One region of the Pontibacter brevis genome, then DNA from elsewhere that is predicted to be linked to it. Evidence: riboswitches for the same ligand, from Rfam matches in the RefSeq annotation. Region 1 holds a riboswitch; the other holds the start of a gene.
The links. Region 1 has a riboswitch for S-adenosylmethionine ahead of ACYVB1_RS08245 (phosphoadenylyl-sulfate reductase). Riboswitches for the same ligand answer to the same signal wherever they lie in the genome.
Positions count from the first base shown of each region.

Region 1 (7,472 bases):
AGGGAGAACGGCCATTTCGGTAGGCTCAAAGAACTGGCCCTGGCTCAGCTGCACCTTCACAAAGCGGTCTTCTTCCGGCACACGCTGTGTTTTAACTTTTTCGTAATCAAGCTCCAGGTTCTCACCAATGGCATATTTGATACCTCCTGCCACATGCTTCAGGTACTGTGGGTCCCTGAAAGATTCCTCCGTGTGGCCTAAGCCGGTATAGAAGGCACGACCACCATCGTACTCATGAAACCAAGCCATCGGGTGGTTGTCGCCATTCGTGCCACCTTTGTAGGTGCTCTCATCTATGGTGAGCAGAACCTTAGCGTTGGTGTTCAGATTTTTAAACGAGTACCACTCATCTGCTCTTTCCCATTGCTTCGGCAGGTGCTCAGTAGCCGCATGCTCTGTGTTCACTACACTTAAAACAGCCTTCTGTGGTTCCGGATGGCCGTTGAAGTAGCCACCCACGAGCCTGCCGTACCAGCCCCAGTCATACTCCGTATCGGTAGCGGCGTGTATACCCACAAAGCCACCGCCAGCTTGTATGTAGCGCTCAAAATCCGCTTCCTGGTAATTGTTCAGCACATCACCGGTTGTGTTCAGGAACACAACGGCTGAATACTTCTTAAGTGAATCTTCGTTGAAAACAGCGGCATTGGTAGTAGTGTCTACAATAAAGCCGTGCTCCTCGCCCAACTGCATGAGGGCATTGTTTCCAGCATCAATGGATGCATGGTGAAAGCCACTTGTCTTGCTAAAGACGAGCACCCGGGGATCACCGGAGCGTTTGTCGCTACAAGAAAAGAGTGTAAGGCTGCTTATCATAAATAAGCAAAAGACCTGATAGAGGGAGACCTTTGTTATCATTTATTTTTATGTAGGGGTGTAATAATTGGTATATATGTGTTCTTTTGACGCAATGAGTTTCTGTAACGAGCTTAGAACGCTAAGGATAAAAGATTATTTCAACTGCAACACGGCAGCTAAAACACTTCATAACAGCACATTATACTCTTTACCTGAGTAATCACTTCCTTAACCGTAAAGCATCCTGCCTTAGTTCAATATCAAACAGCCTATAAGTTTAAGGAAATATTTTCGAAGTGCCAACAAAGGAATTATTAGAGTAGGCTCAAAAAAGGCGCTGCGTGCATCTGTCATTATATGAACAGCCGTTCTGAATGCGACTCAGATACTTGTTTTTACAGTCCGGCTATATGTATGTTCTTTCGCTTTTTAGACAAAAGCTTTAAAGGAGTACCTGCACCGCGCTGATTCGCTACACCACTACCTGGTAAAGTGCATCCAGGCGCCGCCTCAAAAGCTGAGCATGTTGCACGAGGACTTGTATAAAGAACAAGAAGCTGCTGCAAGTTATATCCTGAAACAGCTACATCAGATAATGTTACTGTGCAGATACGCAGAGCAAATCTGCCACGGGTGTGACCTGCTTAATTCTGGCCTTATTGCTGCTCTTAGAAATTTTAAGAATTTTCCTTTTACAGGCATCAACAGGAAAAGCGTTACAGCGTTAAACTACTGTGCTAAATTTACCTATATAAACTTGAAAGCGTATGAACACCCTACCTGCCAACTGGCTCACTGAAGGGCTTCTTGATTTTGAGTACAAAAAGTACCTGCTGCTGGCTTACCTCAAAGCTGCCAGATCTGAATTTGGCAAACAGCGCCTCTACCCGGTTTTCTCAGACCTGATCATGCATTACCGCAACCTGCAACAGGTAAAAGCGCATAAGCAGCTGGCATACGAATCGTTTCCGGAGCGTATCAGCCGGGCTGACTTCGAAAAGCTGGAACTGGTATATGAGAAAATTGTGCAGGACGACGAGACAATGCAGCAGATTGAGGAGATAATACAGTATGCTTCTCCCCTCTTCAACGAGGCCCTCTCTGAAGGCAAAGAACTGTATGATTTTGTGGAGCGACACCTGGAAATCAGCTCCGTCGGCATCACACCCATGTACCGCAACGAAGGCTACCTGTTTCTGGAGACCTTCCCGGGCAAAGAGACACAGGTTTATGTATACCGCATTACAGTATTCGAGAACACCTACGAGAAATACAGGGGCATCAACACAAAGCACCTGCAAACAGTGCGCCGCGGGCTGGCACAGACACACGAAAACCTGAAAGTGCAGCTGTTGCGGGAGCGACAGGAATTTCCAAACCCCGCCACGTTTGCGGTGGTGTCTAAAATTCCAGTACCACTGGAGCACTCGCTGCTACCTATTGCCAAGCGCTCCCTGGTTAAGTTTGTGGCGAATCTGGCAGCGTAACCGGAAATAAATTATGAATATCGGAGCAGCTGAGGCCCTTTTTTGCTGCTCCGCAAATATATTTTAAACTAAATAGTAGGCTGTTAAACATTTTTTGGTGTAAATTTGTATAATTAATACCGGTTGACTTAACCGTCAAGATAAAAATTTATAAAGAAGAGGCGAGAGAATAGGCTCTATGACCCTCTGGCAACCACCCGTTTAGGGAAGGTGCCAAGTCCTATCCCGCGTGTTCGGGACATATAAATTTCAGAAACAATGCAAACGACAGCTTACTACACATCGCCTTCTTTTCCTGGTAGCGCTCCTGCTGCCACAGTTCCTACTTACGCTCTGTCAGCATGCTGCTGTTGTTGTTGCTGTATGCCGTGCTAGGCGTTTAAATCTATTGCCTTAGATTTTACTTTCAGCACTTCTGCCCTGTCAGGCGCCCCTGTTTTTCACCCTCTTTCTTTTTTTCAGGCATTATGTGCCCATGCTTCAGTTGAATTTTTATGCTGTTGCGGGCACAAAAAGAGGAGCAGGATAGTTATAACCCGGGAGCAATGACAAACAACTAAGTTTCATCTTCCCAAGATTTTAAATTACCACACATGAACGATATATCTGCTTTAGAAACCAAACTGCCGGCACTGCTTGCACTGCTGGAGGGAAAAGGCATCGAAGAAGGTCTGGCACTGCTGGCTTCGCAGTTCGAAGGGAAAATTGCCTTCTCCAGTAGCCTTGGCATCGAAGATCAGCTTATTACGCATTATATATTCGAGAACAACCTGCCTATCCGTGTTTTCTCGCTGGATACAGGCCGCCTGTTCAACGAAACTTATACTCTGCTGCACAAAACCAACCGCCACTACGGTAAAAACATAGAAGTCTTCTTCCCGAAGCACGAGGCTGTGGAGCAAATGGTAAACGAGAAAGGCACACTGAGCTTCTACAATTCTGTGGAAGACCGCAAGCAGTGCTGCTTTGTGCGTAAGGTAGAGCCTTTGAAGCGGGCATTGCAGGGCGTAGAACTCTGGATTACAGGTATACGGGCAGAACAGTCTGATGCACGCCAGAACCTACAGTTGCTGGAGTGGGACCCAGGTTTCCAGGTAATAAAATACAACCCCCTGAAGAACTGGTCGCTGGATGCCGTGCGGGAGGCTGTGCGCCAGCTTAACATTCCCTACAACCCGCTGCACGACAAAGGATTCGTGAGCATTGGCTGTGCCCCTTGTACCCGTGCCATTGCCGAAGGAGAAGACTTTAGGGCAGGCCGCTGGTGGTGGGAAAGCAACTCCAAGAAAGAGTGCGGACTGCACGCCAGGTAATAAAGCATCCAGAGCATGATTTAAATTTGTTCTTCTTTACAAAGAATTAATTTAAATCATGCTTTACGTTTTAAGTTCCCTTAATTTTGCACCCAAATTTAAAGTCGTTTCGCTGAAACACGATTTGAATAAACAATACAAGAAATGAATAAGAGATACCTTGATTACCTCGACCAGCTGGAGGCAGAAGCCATCCATATCATGCGTGAGGTAGCGGGCCAGTTTCAAAAGCCGGCCTTACTGTTTTCGGGCGGTAAAGATTCCATCACCCTGGTGCGCTTAGCTGAAAAGGCTTTCCGCCCGGGTAAATTCCCATTCCCGCTGGTGCACATCGACACGGGCCATAACTTTCCGGAGGCTATCCAGTACCGTGATGAGTTAGCCGAGCGACTGGGTGAGAAGCTGATTGTGCGTAACGTAGAAGACACCATCAAGAAGCAGAACCTTTCGGAGCCAACCGGCCGCTATGCCAGCCGCAATGGTCTGCAGACGTATACCTTGCTCGAGACAATAGAAGAGTTTGGTTTTGATTGCTGCATTGGTGGTGCCCGCCGCGATGAGGAGAAAGCCCGTGCCAAGGAAAGGATCTTTTCAGTAAGAGACGAGTTCGGACAGTGGGACCCGAAACGCCAGCGCCCGGAGCTCTGGAACACCTACAACGGCCGTATTTCTCTGGGCGAAAATGTGCGTGCCTTCCCTATCAGTAACTGGACGGAACTGGATGTTTGGAACTACATCAAGCGCGAGAATATCGCTCTTCCAAACATTTATTTTACCCACGAGCGCGAGTGCCTCATCCGCGATGGAAAGCTAATGGCCACTTCAGATTTTATTTACCGTGACCCGGAAGATGAAATTGTGACCCGCAAAGTACGCTTCCGCACCGTAGGCGACATGACCTGTACAGCTGCTGTAGAGTCTGTGGCATACGACATAGACACTGTGATTGCAGAGATAATAGAGTCAAAAATAAGTGAGCGTGGCGCTACCCGTATCGACGATAAGTTATCGGAAACGGCAATGGAAGACCGCAAGAAAGGAGGATACTTTTAACATGGATATATTAAGATTTATAACGGCAGGTAGCGTAGACGACGGTAAAAGTACCCTCATTGGCAGATTGCTGTACGACACAAACCAGATTTATATCGACCAGCTGGAAGCCATTGAAAGCTCTGGCCGGGTAAACGAAGACGGGCAGGTAGACCTGTCGCTGCTGACGGACGGCCTGAAGGCAGAGCGTGAACAAGGCATTACGATTGACGTAGCCTACAAGTACTTCAGCACGCCAAAGCGTAAGTTTATTATTGCCGACGCCCCTGGCCATATCCAGTATACCCGCAATATGGTAACGGGTGCCTCCAACTCCAACCTGTCTATCATCCTGGTAGATGCCCGTAATGGGGTGCAGGAGCAAACCCGCCGCCACTCTATCATCTCTTCGCTGCTTGGTATTCCGCACCTGGTTATCTGCATCAACAAAATGGACTTAGTCGGTTTTGATGAAAACGTATACAACCAGATTGTAGAAGATTACAAGCAATTCGCTGCCTCCAAACTGACTGCAAAGGACATTACCTTTATCCCGATTAGCGCCCTGAAAGGCGATAACGTGGTAGACCGCTCTGAGAAAATGCCATGGTATGAAGGCCCTAATCTTTTAGAACACCTGGAGAAAGTGCCGGTATCAAACGACTTTAACTTAGAAGACGCCCGTTTCCCGGTGCAGTACGTCATCCGCCCTCACACGCACGAGCATCACGATTACCGTGGCTATGCCGGTAAGGTTATCAGCGGCACCTACAGCAAAGGCGATAAAGTGACTGTTCTTCCTTCTGGCCAAACCTCTATTATCAAATCAGTAGAACTGGGTGGCAAGGAACTGGAAGAAGCTTTCGCTCCTATGTCGGTTGTACTGCAACTGGAAGATGATGTGGACATCAGCCGTGGCGATGTGATTGTGAAGCAGGAAGAAAACCTGGACGTAACAAAAGAGTTTGAAGCACTGGTTTGCTGGATGAACAACAAGCCGCTGAAGCCAGGTGCCAAACTGTTGCTGCGCCACAACTCTACCGAAACACGCGCGGTTGTAAGACAGATACAGTATAAGATAGACGTAAACTCGCTTGATAACATCATCGACGCAGATCAGGTACAGCTGAACGACATTTGCCGTGTGCAGATTAAAACAGCTACTCCCCTCCTGCTCGACAAGTATGAAAACAACCGTGCAAATGGCGGTTTCATATTGATTGATGAGACTTCCTTTACAACCGTTGGTGCCGGTATGGTAGAAAGTATCACGCACGAGAGTGAACTGAATTACATGATTTAAAAAGACACTCCACGGGTCTGTTGGACACCGGGAGGTCAGGAAGCAAAAGAGCCGCTGCGGGTATACCTGCAGCGGCTCTTTTGTTTTTATTTCTAAATACCACAAGTTCGAAAAACTCGCACCAGAGAAATTTAGCCTTGAAATGGATTTGCTATTACACTAGCTCGCCTGGCATGCCCAGCTTCCCGGCTCCCACTTCAAACGTGTGGGTGATGGTAGCTGTTTTGTAAAGAATGGCTGCTACCGAGCAATACTTATCCATAGAAAGATTGATGGCTTTCTGCACTTTCTCCTCATCCAGCGGCCCGCCCAGCATAAAGTGCACATTGATGTTCTTGAACAGGGATGGAATTTCGCCTGGCGTCCTTTCTGCCGTTACTTTTATGTCGAAGGTATCAATCTGCTGGCGCTGCTTTTTCAGAATCTGAATGATATCGATGGCGCTGCAACCGCCTAAGCCCATAAGCAACAGCTCCATAGGGCGGGCACCTGCGTTGTGACCGCCAATTTCAGGCGAACCATCAATCTGAACTGCTACGCCAGAGGCACCCGTTGCTGCAAAATGAAAATCCTGATCTACGCGTGTTAAATTAACTTCCATGTTCATTTATTTTTTACAGATACAGCTACAGCTGCATGTAAACGCGAAACTGTAGCTGCATGATTTGATAATAAAAAGAGTCTTATTAAACCAATCCTTTGATTGGATATTCACTACACCTTTGCCAGTGCCTGCTCTATGTCCTGGATGATATCTTGTATGCTTTCCAAACCAACAGAAACCCGGATAAGGCCTTCAGAAATACCTGTAGCAGCCTTTTCCTCAGCTGACAGTTTAGAGTGAGTGGTGGAAGCCGGATGCGTCACGATGGTGCGCGTATCGCCCAGGTTTGCACTGATGCTGGCCATCTCCAGGTTATCAATAAACCGCTTGGCTGCATCATAGCCACCTTTTACCACAAAGGTGATAATGCCTCCACCCTGCCTCATCTGCTTTTTAGCCAATTCGTACTGCGGAAAAGATGGCAGGAACGGGTAGTTTACTACCTCCAGTGCCGGGTTGTTTTCCAGCGTTTGTGCCAGCTTCAGTGCATTTTCGCAGTGTTTGTCGATGCGCAGCGAGAGTGTTTCCAGACTTTTAGAGAGCACCCAGGCATTGAACGGCGACATAGCCGGACCTGTATGGCGGGAGAAGAAGCGTACTTCTTTTATCAAATCAGCCCTGCCCACTACCAGACCGCCTAACACACGACCCTGCCCGTCAATGTACTTCGTGGCAGAATGCACCACCAGGTCAGCACCGTATTCTATCGGGTTCTGCAGGATACAGGTAGCAAAGCAGTTGTCCACCACAAGTATCAGGTTATGCTTGCGCTTCAGTTCACCCAGCCACTCTAAATCAATGAGCTCCAACCCAGGATTGGAGGGCGTCTCGATCATGATAAGCTTGGTCTCAGGCTTGATGAGGCTTTCCCATTCTTCCGGCTTGCTGGCATCGGCGTAGGAATGGGTAATGCCCCAGCGCGGCAGCACACTCGT
Region 1 is NZ_BAAGXV010000027.1:91,536-99,007, forward strand. Features, by position in the region: gene ACYVB1_RS08235 (ThuA domain-containing protein) at 1-816, opposite strand, end outside; gene ACYVB1_RS08240 (hypothetical protein) at 1,566-2,285, shown strand; SAM riboswitch class I at 2,431-2,534, shown strand; gene ACYVB1_RS08245 (phosphoadenylyl-sulfate reductase) at 2,879-3,598, shown strand; gene cysD (sulfate adenylyltransferase subunit CysD) at 3,743-4,651, shown strand; gene ACYVB1_RS08255 (sulfate adenylyltransferase subunit 1) at 4,653-5,933, shown strand; gene ACYVB1_RS08260 (OsmC family protein) at 6,088-6,534, opposite strand; gene ACYVB1_RS08265 (trans-sulfuration enzyme family protein) at 6,648-7,472, opposite strand, start outside.

Region 2 (7,472 bases), on a different contig from region 1:
AAGCAATACCCCAGGGAGAGTGGCGTGCATTGGAGGCCACGTGGATTAGCCGCTCAAAAGTATCGGGCTTTAGCAGCGCCCATTCCAGTGCCTGCTGCCCTCCTAAAGAGGCTCCTAATAAAGAATGTATATGCTCCAGCCCCAAATCCTGCCGCAGCAAATCAAAAGCAGTTACCACATCACGGTTTGTCAGTTGCGGAAAAGCATGGTAGTAGGGTTGCTGTGTGGCAGGGTTTATACTGAAGGGACCAGTAGAACCATAACACCCTCCCAGGGTGTTGGCACATATAACAAACCAGTCGCGTGGGTCATACAGCTTACCCTCACCAAAGAGGTCACACCACCAGTCGGTAAAGTCGGAGCTACCGGTCAGGGCATGGCATACCCACACTACATTACTGCGCTGTGCGTTTAGTGTGCCAAAGGTAGAATAGGCAAGCTGGAAGCCAGGCAATGTTGCGCCTGACTCCAGCGTGAAAGTATCTTTATATTCAAAAACGTGATGTGTTGGCATATTCGTAATTATAATGTAGGCTCTGGTTGTGCCTCTTTAACTTTAGCAAAAGCCTGCTTAAAATCAGCTTTAATATCATCAATGTGCTCAATGCCTACCGACACACGCAGCAGCGTTGGCTCAACACCAGCATTGAGTTGTTCGGCATCAGAGAGCTGTTGGTGCGTGGTGGAAGCCGGGTGAATGATAAGTGTTTTCGCATCACCCACATTAGCTAAATGGCTTACCAGTTCCAGGCTGTTTACAAACGTTTCCGCCTGCTGCCTGTCTCCCCCTTTTAATTTAAAGGAAAGCACACCTCCAAAACCGCGCTTCAGGTATTTCCTGGCCAGTGCATGGTATTTGCTGCTTTCCAGCCCGGGGTAATTCACTGCCTCTACCTGCTCATGCTGCTCCAGCCAGGTTGCCAGTTCCAGTGCATTCTGTACAGTCCTGTCCAGGCGCAGCGAAAGGGTCTCGAGGCCCTGCAGCAACAGGAAAGAGTTGAAGGGGCTAAGCGCAGGACCAAAGTCACGCAGGCCTTCTACCCGGGCACGTATGGCAAAAGCAATATTGCCAAACGGCCCGTCAGCGCCAAACACTTCCCAGAACTTCATGCCATGGTAGCCTTCCGACGGTTCAGAGAACTGCGGAAACTTGCCGTTGCCCCAGTTAAAGTTACCGCCATCCACAATCACACCGCCAATGCTGGTACCATGGCCGCCAATCCATTTAGTGGCAGACTCCACCACCACATTGGCTCCGTGCTCGAGCGGTCGGAACAGGTAACCGCCTGCTCCAAAGGTGTTATCCACCACCAGCGGAATATCATATTTGCGGGCCAGCGCAGCAATTGCCTCGAAATCCGGGACATTGAAACGCGGGTTACCGATTGTCTCTAAATAAATAGCCTTCGTCTTCTCATCAATCAGCTTCTCATAGCTTTCCACCTCATCATTCTCCGCAAAGCGAGTTTCTACACCCAACCGCTTAAACGACACCTTAAACTGATTATAAGTGCCACCATACAGGAAATTTGTAGACACAAAGTTATCACCGGCCTCCAGAATGTTGCTTAAGGCTATAAATTGTGCTGCCTGCCCAGATGCCACTGCCACCGCTGCCACACCACCTTCCAGGGCCGCTATGCGCTTTTCAAACACATCCGTTGTCGGATTCATGATACGGGTATAAATATTCCCGAATTCTTTTAAAGCAAACAGGTTGGCACCGTGCTCTGCATTTTTAAAGGCGTAAGAAGTAGTCTGGTAAACAGGCACAGCACGAGACTGTGTGGTCGGGTCAATTTCCTGGCCTGCATGTAGCTGTAGTGTTTCGAAGTGTAGTGTATCTGACATGGCTGTTTAGGTTAAGGTTTTGAGAAGATTGGTAGATGAAACTCTTTGGAAGCGTATGAAGCAAGTTGTGCAACAGAGGCGATATGTCTGTGCCGGATGCTGTAAGACAGGAGGTAAGCTTAACAACAACAGCAACGCATGGCGCACATGGGCGCGCGCAAATGTTCTGTAGCCTGAGCTAAAATGCGTTGACGTGACAAAACTGCCGTTGCCGTCGAAAATAATGAAACGTACTGTGCTGAATTGACTCCCTTTTTCATGTTCGTATCAATTTATATTCTTCCGGATGTTCCGGAATCAGGAATTAGCACCTTAACCTCGGTAGTTAGGTTGCTAGAGCTTCACAGAGCCTGTCTCTCCACTCTTCTTTATAAATCAAATCCCGAAGGGATAATTGACTTGATATTGCAATAATAAAGCGCTAAAAAAGCAAATCCAAATAAAAATATAGTTTTTTAGTTTTTGAACCGCCCTTCAACTTCTGTCATTTCCTACGGCAGGATGTATTTTTCGTTGCTTTACCTTCCAGTACAATTAAAACGATTAGCAGCTTACTGATATGACTGCCCCCCTGCTGCATTCACTATTCTCCTCAGCAGTGCTATTCTGAATGGCAACAGCTGAAGGCAAAGGCAAAGAGCCTTACTAAAACCACATGTTCAGCATAACATACAACTTATCGGTTAGATAATATAAAACCTCAGCCTGTTATCACAGTATAATACAAAATCTGTAAGTATATATATTTTTATTATCAAACGCCTGGCAACATCATTCAGAATTATTTCCGGACGGACAAAATATAGTTAACTTTGCTCGCCTATAACGACACCAAATAAATGGAGGCCATAAAAGAAACTAACTTCTCCTTTGCCGGCCAAACCGGCTTTTACAGAGGCAAAGTCCGCGATGTCTACTATTTCAAAGACAAACTGGCCATTGTAGCCACCGATCGCATTTCTGCTTTTGATGTGGTGCTGCCCAGGGCTATTCCTTTTAAAGGGCAAGTACTGAACCAGATTGCGAGCCTGAACCTGAAAGCCACGGCCGATATTGTACCTAACTGGGTGCTTTCGACGCCAGACCCGAATGTAACCATTGGCTACAAATGCGAGCCTTTTAAGGTAGAAATGGTCATCAGGGGATACTTGGCCGGACATGCCTGGCGCGAGTACAAAGCAGGAAAACGGGTATTGTGCGGTGTGGCACTGCCGGAGGGTTTGCGCGAAAACGACAAGCTGCCAGAGCCAATTATCACGCCAACCACCAAAGCCGACGAAGGCCACGATGAAGATATTTCAAGAGAAGAAATTTTAAGGCAAAGCCTTGTATTAGAGCAGGATTACCTTATCTTAGAGCAATATACGCGCGCACTTTTTGCACGTGGCACCGAACTGGCCAAACAACAGGGCCTTATTCTGGTTGATACAAAATATGAGTTTGGCAAATACAACGGAGAGGTATACCTGATTGATGAAATCCATACCCCTGACTCCTCCCGCTACTTCTACAGCGAAGGCTACGAAGAGCGGCAAAAGCAGGGACAGCCACAGCGGCAACTCTCCAAAGAATTTGTACGGCAGTGGCTCATTGAAAACGGCTTTCAGGGGAAAGAAGGTCAATCTGTGCCTGAAATGACAGATGAGGTGGTACAGGGCATCTCAGAGCGCTACATCGAGCTGTATGAGGTATTTACTGGCCAGAAATTTGAGAAGAACAGCTATGATCAGGTGCTATCGCGCATTGAGCAGCACATTGGAAACAATAATTTTAACACCAAAAATTAAGTAAATTAAAGTAGATTTTGGTACATTCGCATTTAAATCCTTACTGGTAGATCTATGAAGTACACGATTGATAAGAAAGAAAACTATACAATTATCACGATAGATGAGAAGAAGCTGGACACTTCAATAGCACCGGACCTGAAGTCTGAGTTCGTGAAGTTGAACGCTGAAGGCATCACCAACCTGATTCTTGACCTGAGCAATGTGAAATACACTGATTCTTCAGGCTTAAGCTCTATCCTTATTGCAAACCGCCTTTGCAACTCATCCAGCGGTCTTTTGATTCTGACTGGCTTGCAGGATCATGTTATGAAATTAATCACCATTTCTAAGTTAGAGTCGGTGCTGAATATTCTGCCTACTGTAGAAGAAGCTATCGACCGTGTGTTTCTGCACGAGATTGAGCAGGACCTGACTAACAAAGAAGACTAAGTATACCGCCGGTTGTGAATTTCGAACTCAGGATACTGGGCAGTTCGTCGGCCACACCATCGGCAAACAGACACCATACCGCACAGGTACTTACCATAGACAATCAGTACCACCTGATTGATTGCGGTGAAGGAACGCAGATGCAGCTGATGCAGTACAAGATAAAGCATCAGCGCATCTGCAATATCTATATCAGCCACCTCCATGGCGATCATTATTTTGGATTGGCAGGCCTCCTCTCAACCATGCATCTGCAGGGTCGCCACACGCCATTATACCTCTTCGGCCCTCCTGGCCTCATCGAAATTTTAAGCTTACAGTTCAGGTATTCCGGCACTAACCTGTGCTTCCCACTCATTTTTAATGAACTGGATACGACCTGCCATAAAAAGATTTTTGAAAATAAGCAGATTACGGTGCACACCCTGCCTATGGAGCACCGTGTGCCCTGCTCTGGCTTTCTGTTTCGTGAAAAGCAGAAGGCGCGTCCGCTGATAAAAGAGAAGCTACCCGCTTTTCTGACTCCCCCGCAACTCGTAGGCTTGAAGTGGGGCGAAGACGTAACAGACGAGCAGGGAAACGTGCTGGTGTATAACAAAGACGTAACGCTGGAGCCAAAGCGGAGCCGCAGCTATGCTTACTGTTCCGACAGCCGCTATAAGCCGGAACTACTCCCCTACCTCCGCCACGTGGACCTGCTCTACCACGAAGCCACTTTCACCGACGAGCTGCGTGAGCGCGCAAATTATACTTTCCACAGCACTGCCCGGCAGGCTGCCGAACTAGCCGCCGCCGCTCAGGTGCGTCGCCTGCTACTGGGCCACTTTTCTGTGCGCTACAAAGACCTCACGCCACTGCTCACAGAGGCTCAGGAAATATTCCCGCAGGCTGACCTGGCTGTAGAAGGAAGCATCTTCTGTATCCGGGAGTAGAACCAGAACCTTTTCGCTTCAGTATTTTCACTGTTCGGCAGCACTTTTTTTGCTGTACGCACAGGCATCTATACAAGCTTTCTGAACAAAAGCGACCGAGCATGTGGATAATCAGGTTCTAAAAGTGCAAATTTGCAGCTCAAAGCACAAAAATCTACAGGCTCTTAATAATGGAGAAACCAGCCACGGCTACGCAACAAAAAAGACGCACCCACCTCTTCCTGGTGCTTAGCGGCATCTTTATTTCCAATGCCATGCTGGCAGAGCTGATTGGGGTGAAGATTTTTTCAGGAGAAGCGCTTTTCGGTTTGCCGGGCGCACAGATACCTGTATTGGGTGGAGCCAGGCTTGATTTCAACCTGACAGCGGGCGTCATTATCTGGCCCGTTGTGTTCATCACCACTGATATCATAAATGAGTATTTCGGCAAAGCAGGTGTGAAGAAAATCAGTATTCTGACGGTGCTGCTTATTCTGTACGCTTTCCTCGTTATCACTATTGTAACTGGTCTGCCACCGGCTCCGTTCTGGCTGGACGTAAACAGTACCGACGCACAGGGCAATCCTTTCAACATCCATGTAGCTTTTAACAGCGTGTACCGCCAGGGACTGGGGATTATCATTGGTTCTGTGGTTGCTTTCCTGCTGTCGCAGTTCCTGGATGCTACGGTTTTCCATTGGCTACGCAGGTTCACGGGCAGCAAAAGAATCTGGCTGCGTGCAACCGGATCCACGCTTGTGTCGCAACTCATAGACAGTTTTGTGGTGCTGTTTGTGGCTTTCTTTCTCTTTGGTAACTGGCCCATGGAGCAGGTTCTGTCTGTTGCCACTATCAATTACATCTATAAGTTTGCAGTAGCCATCCTGCTCACCCCCCTCCTCTACGTGGCCCATTACCTCATAGACAGCTATTTAGGAGAGAAAGAAGCAGAGCGATTGATGGAAGAGGCGCAGGCTGAATAGTATTTCCTGATTAAACTGATTAAAAACACAGGTCTTGTTTGCATATAAAGGGCTTCTGTGCTTACATTTGCAGCCTTGCAAAAGAAAATGCCACACCATTTAGCACATACACAAATCTTTATCACAGGCTACGTTCTCCACGACCTGTAAGAGTGCGCGCTTCTCATTAACCAGAGGCGGCAGCCTCTTCTGTTTCCAATTTTTCCGGGTTTTATTTTTTGAGGGAGACGTTCATGTTCAGAGGAATCGTTTTGGTTTTTCTTGGCGCGTGTAGTTTTGGTGTACTATCCACGTTCGTAAAATTAGCATATAAAGAAGGCTTTACCTTGGGTGATGTAACGGGCACCCAGGTATTATTTGGGTTGATTGTTCTTTGGACTGTTGTGTTGTTGCGAAAGCTGTTCCACAGCAAGAGCAACAGCACATCGTTCAGGGAAAAAGCCAAGTTAGTGGTGATGGGTACCAGCACAGGCCTTGTAAGTATTTTCTACTACAAGTCTGTGCAAACAGTGCCCGCCTCTATTGCCATCCTGCTCCTGATGCAGTTCACCTGGATGAGCCTTGTGATAGAGGCCATCATGAAACGTAAGTTGCCAACACTGGCACAGGTAGGTACTGTTATCCTGATACTGATAGGTACTGCTCTGGCAGGACGCTTGTTCTCGGGCGATTTACCTGATTTTGACCTGACGGGCATTGGTTACGGACTGCTGGCTGCTTTTTGCTACAGTATTTTCCTGATGATAAACGGTGCCGTAGGAAACCAATTACACCCTGCTACCAAAAGTGCCCTTATCCTGACCGGTGCCTGTATACTTATTTTCACTGTTTTCCCGCCCGTGTTTTTAACCAATGGCGCCTTGGCAAGCGGGCTGTTTAAATGGGGAGTTGTGTTAGCCTTGTTTGGCACAGTTATCCCTCCCCTCTTTTATGCTTATGGCCTGCCCGACACAGGCCTGGGACTTGGAGCCATCCTGAGTGCTGCCGAACTTCCGGTAGCAGTACTCATGTCGAGCATTATACTGCATGAGGAAGTATGGACCATTCAGTGGATTGGAGTTGCCCTTATTCTGCTGGCCATCGTGCTTTCTAATTTAAACTCGCTTCGCAAAAAAAGAAACAAAGAAGTATCGTTAGCATAACGATATCTTTATAAAGGAGCTGATTTATGCTCTGGACAAAATGGTTGATTGAAAACTGGTTGGGCTGGCACCTTCGTGTAAAAGCCTGACCTTTTTTTGTTCCTGTCTGCTCCAGTCCAATTGCTCTGATATCAACAACCAGAAGTAACACTCTGGGCACAAAATTCAAGGAAATTTACATGTGTGTCATCAATTAACAGGAACGGCAGGTCGCTCGCTGGCGTTTTATAGCACAATATTCTTAACGTACTTTAGTTAATGATGCAGAGGGTTGGTTATTGCACCGTTTTGCGTTAAAACTTGTGTCCCGTAACCAGTACCCACAAACATGATGAGGATTAAAATTGCTAAAGGCAAGACTTATTA
Region 2 is NZ_BAAGXV010000028.1:4,826-12,297, forward strand. Features, by position in the region: gene metX (homoserine O-acetyltransferase MetX) at 1-514, opposite strand, end outside; gene ACYVB1_RS08450 (O-acetylhomoserine aminocarboxypropyltransferase/cysteine synthase family protein) at 523-1,851, opposite strand; SAM riboswitch class I at 2,121-2,228, opposite strand; gene ACYVB1_RS08455 (phosphoribosylaminoimidazolesuccinocarboxamide synthase) at 2,691-3,638, shown strand; gene ACYVB1_RS08460 (STAS domain-containing protein) at 3,693-4,070, shown strand; gene ACYVB1_RS08465 (ribonuclease Z) at 4,085-5,002, shown strand; gene ACYVB1_RS08470 (queuosine precursor transporter) at 5,173-5,964, shown strand; gene ACYVB1_RS08475 (EamA family transporter) at 6,198-7,106, shown strand.
Region 2: it holds a riboswitch for S-adenosylmethionine, as region 1 does, so the genes downstream of both, ACYVB1_RS08450 (O-acetylhomoserine aminocarboxypropyltransferase/cysteine synthase family protein) here and ACYVB1_RS08245 (phosphoadenylyl-sulfate reductase) in region 1, are expected to answer to the same signal.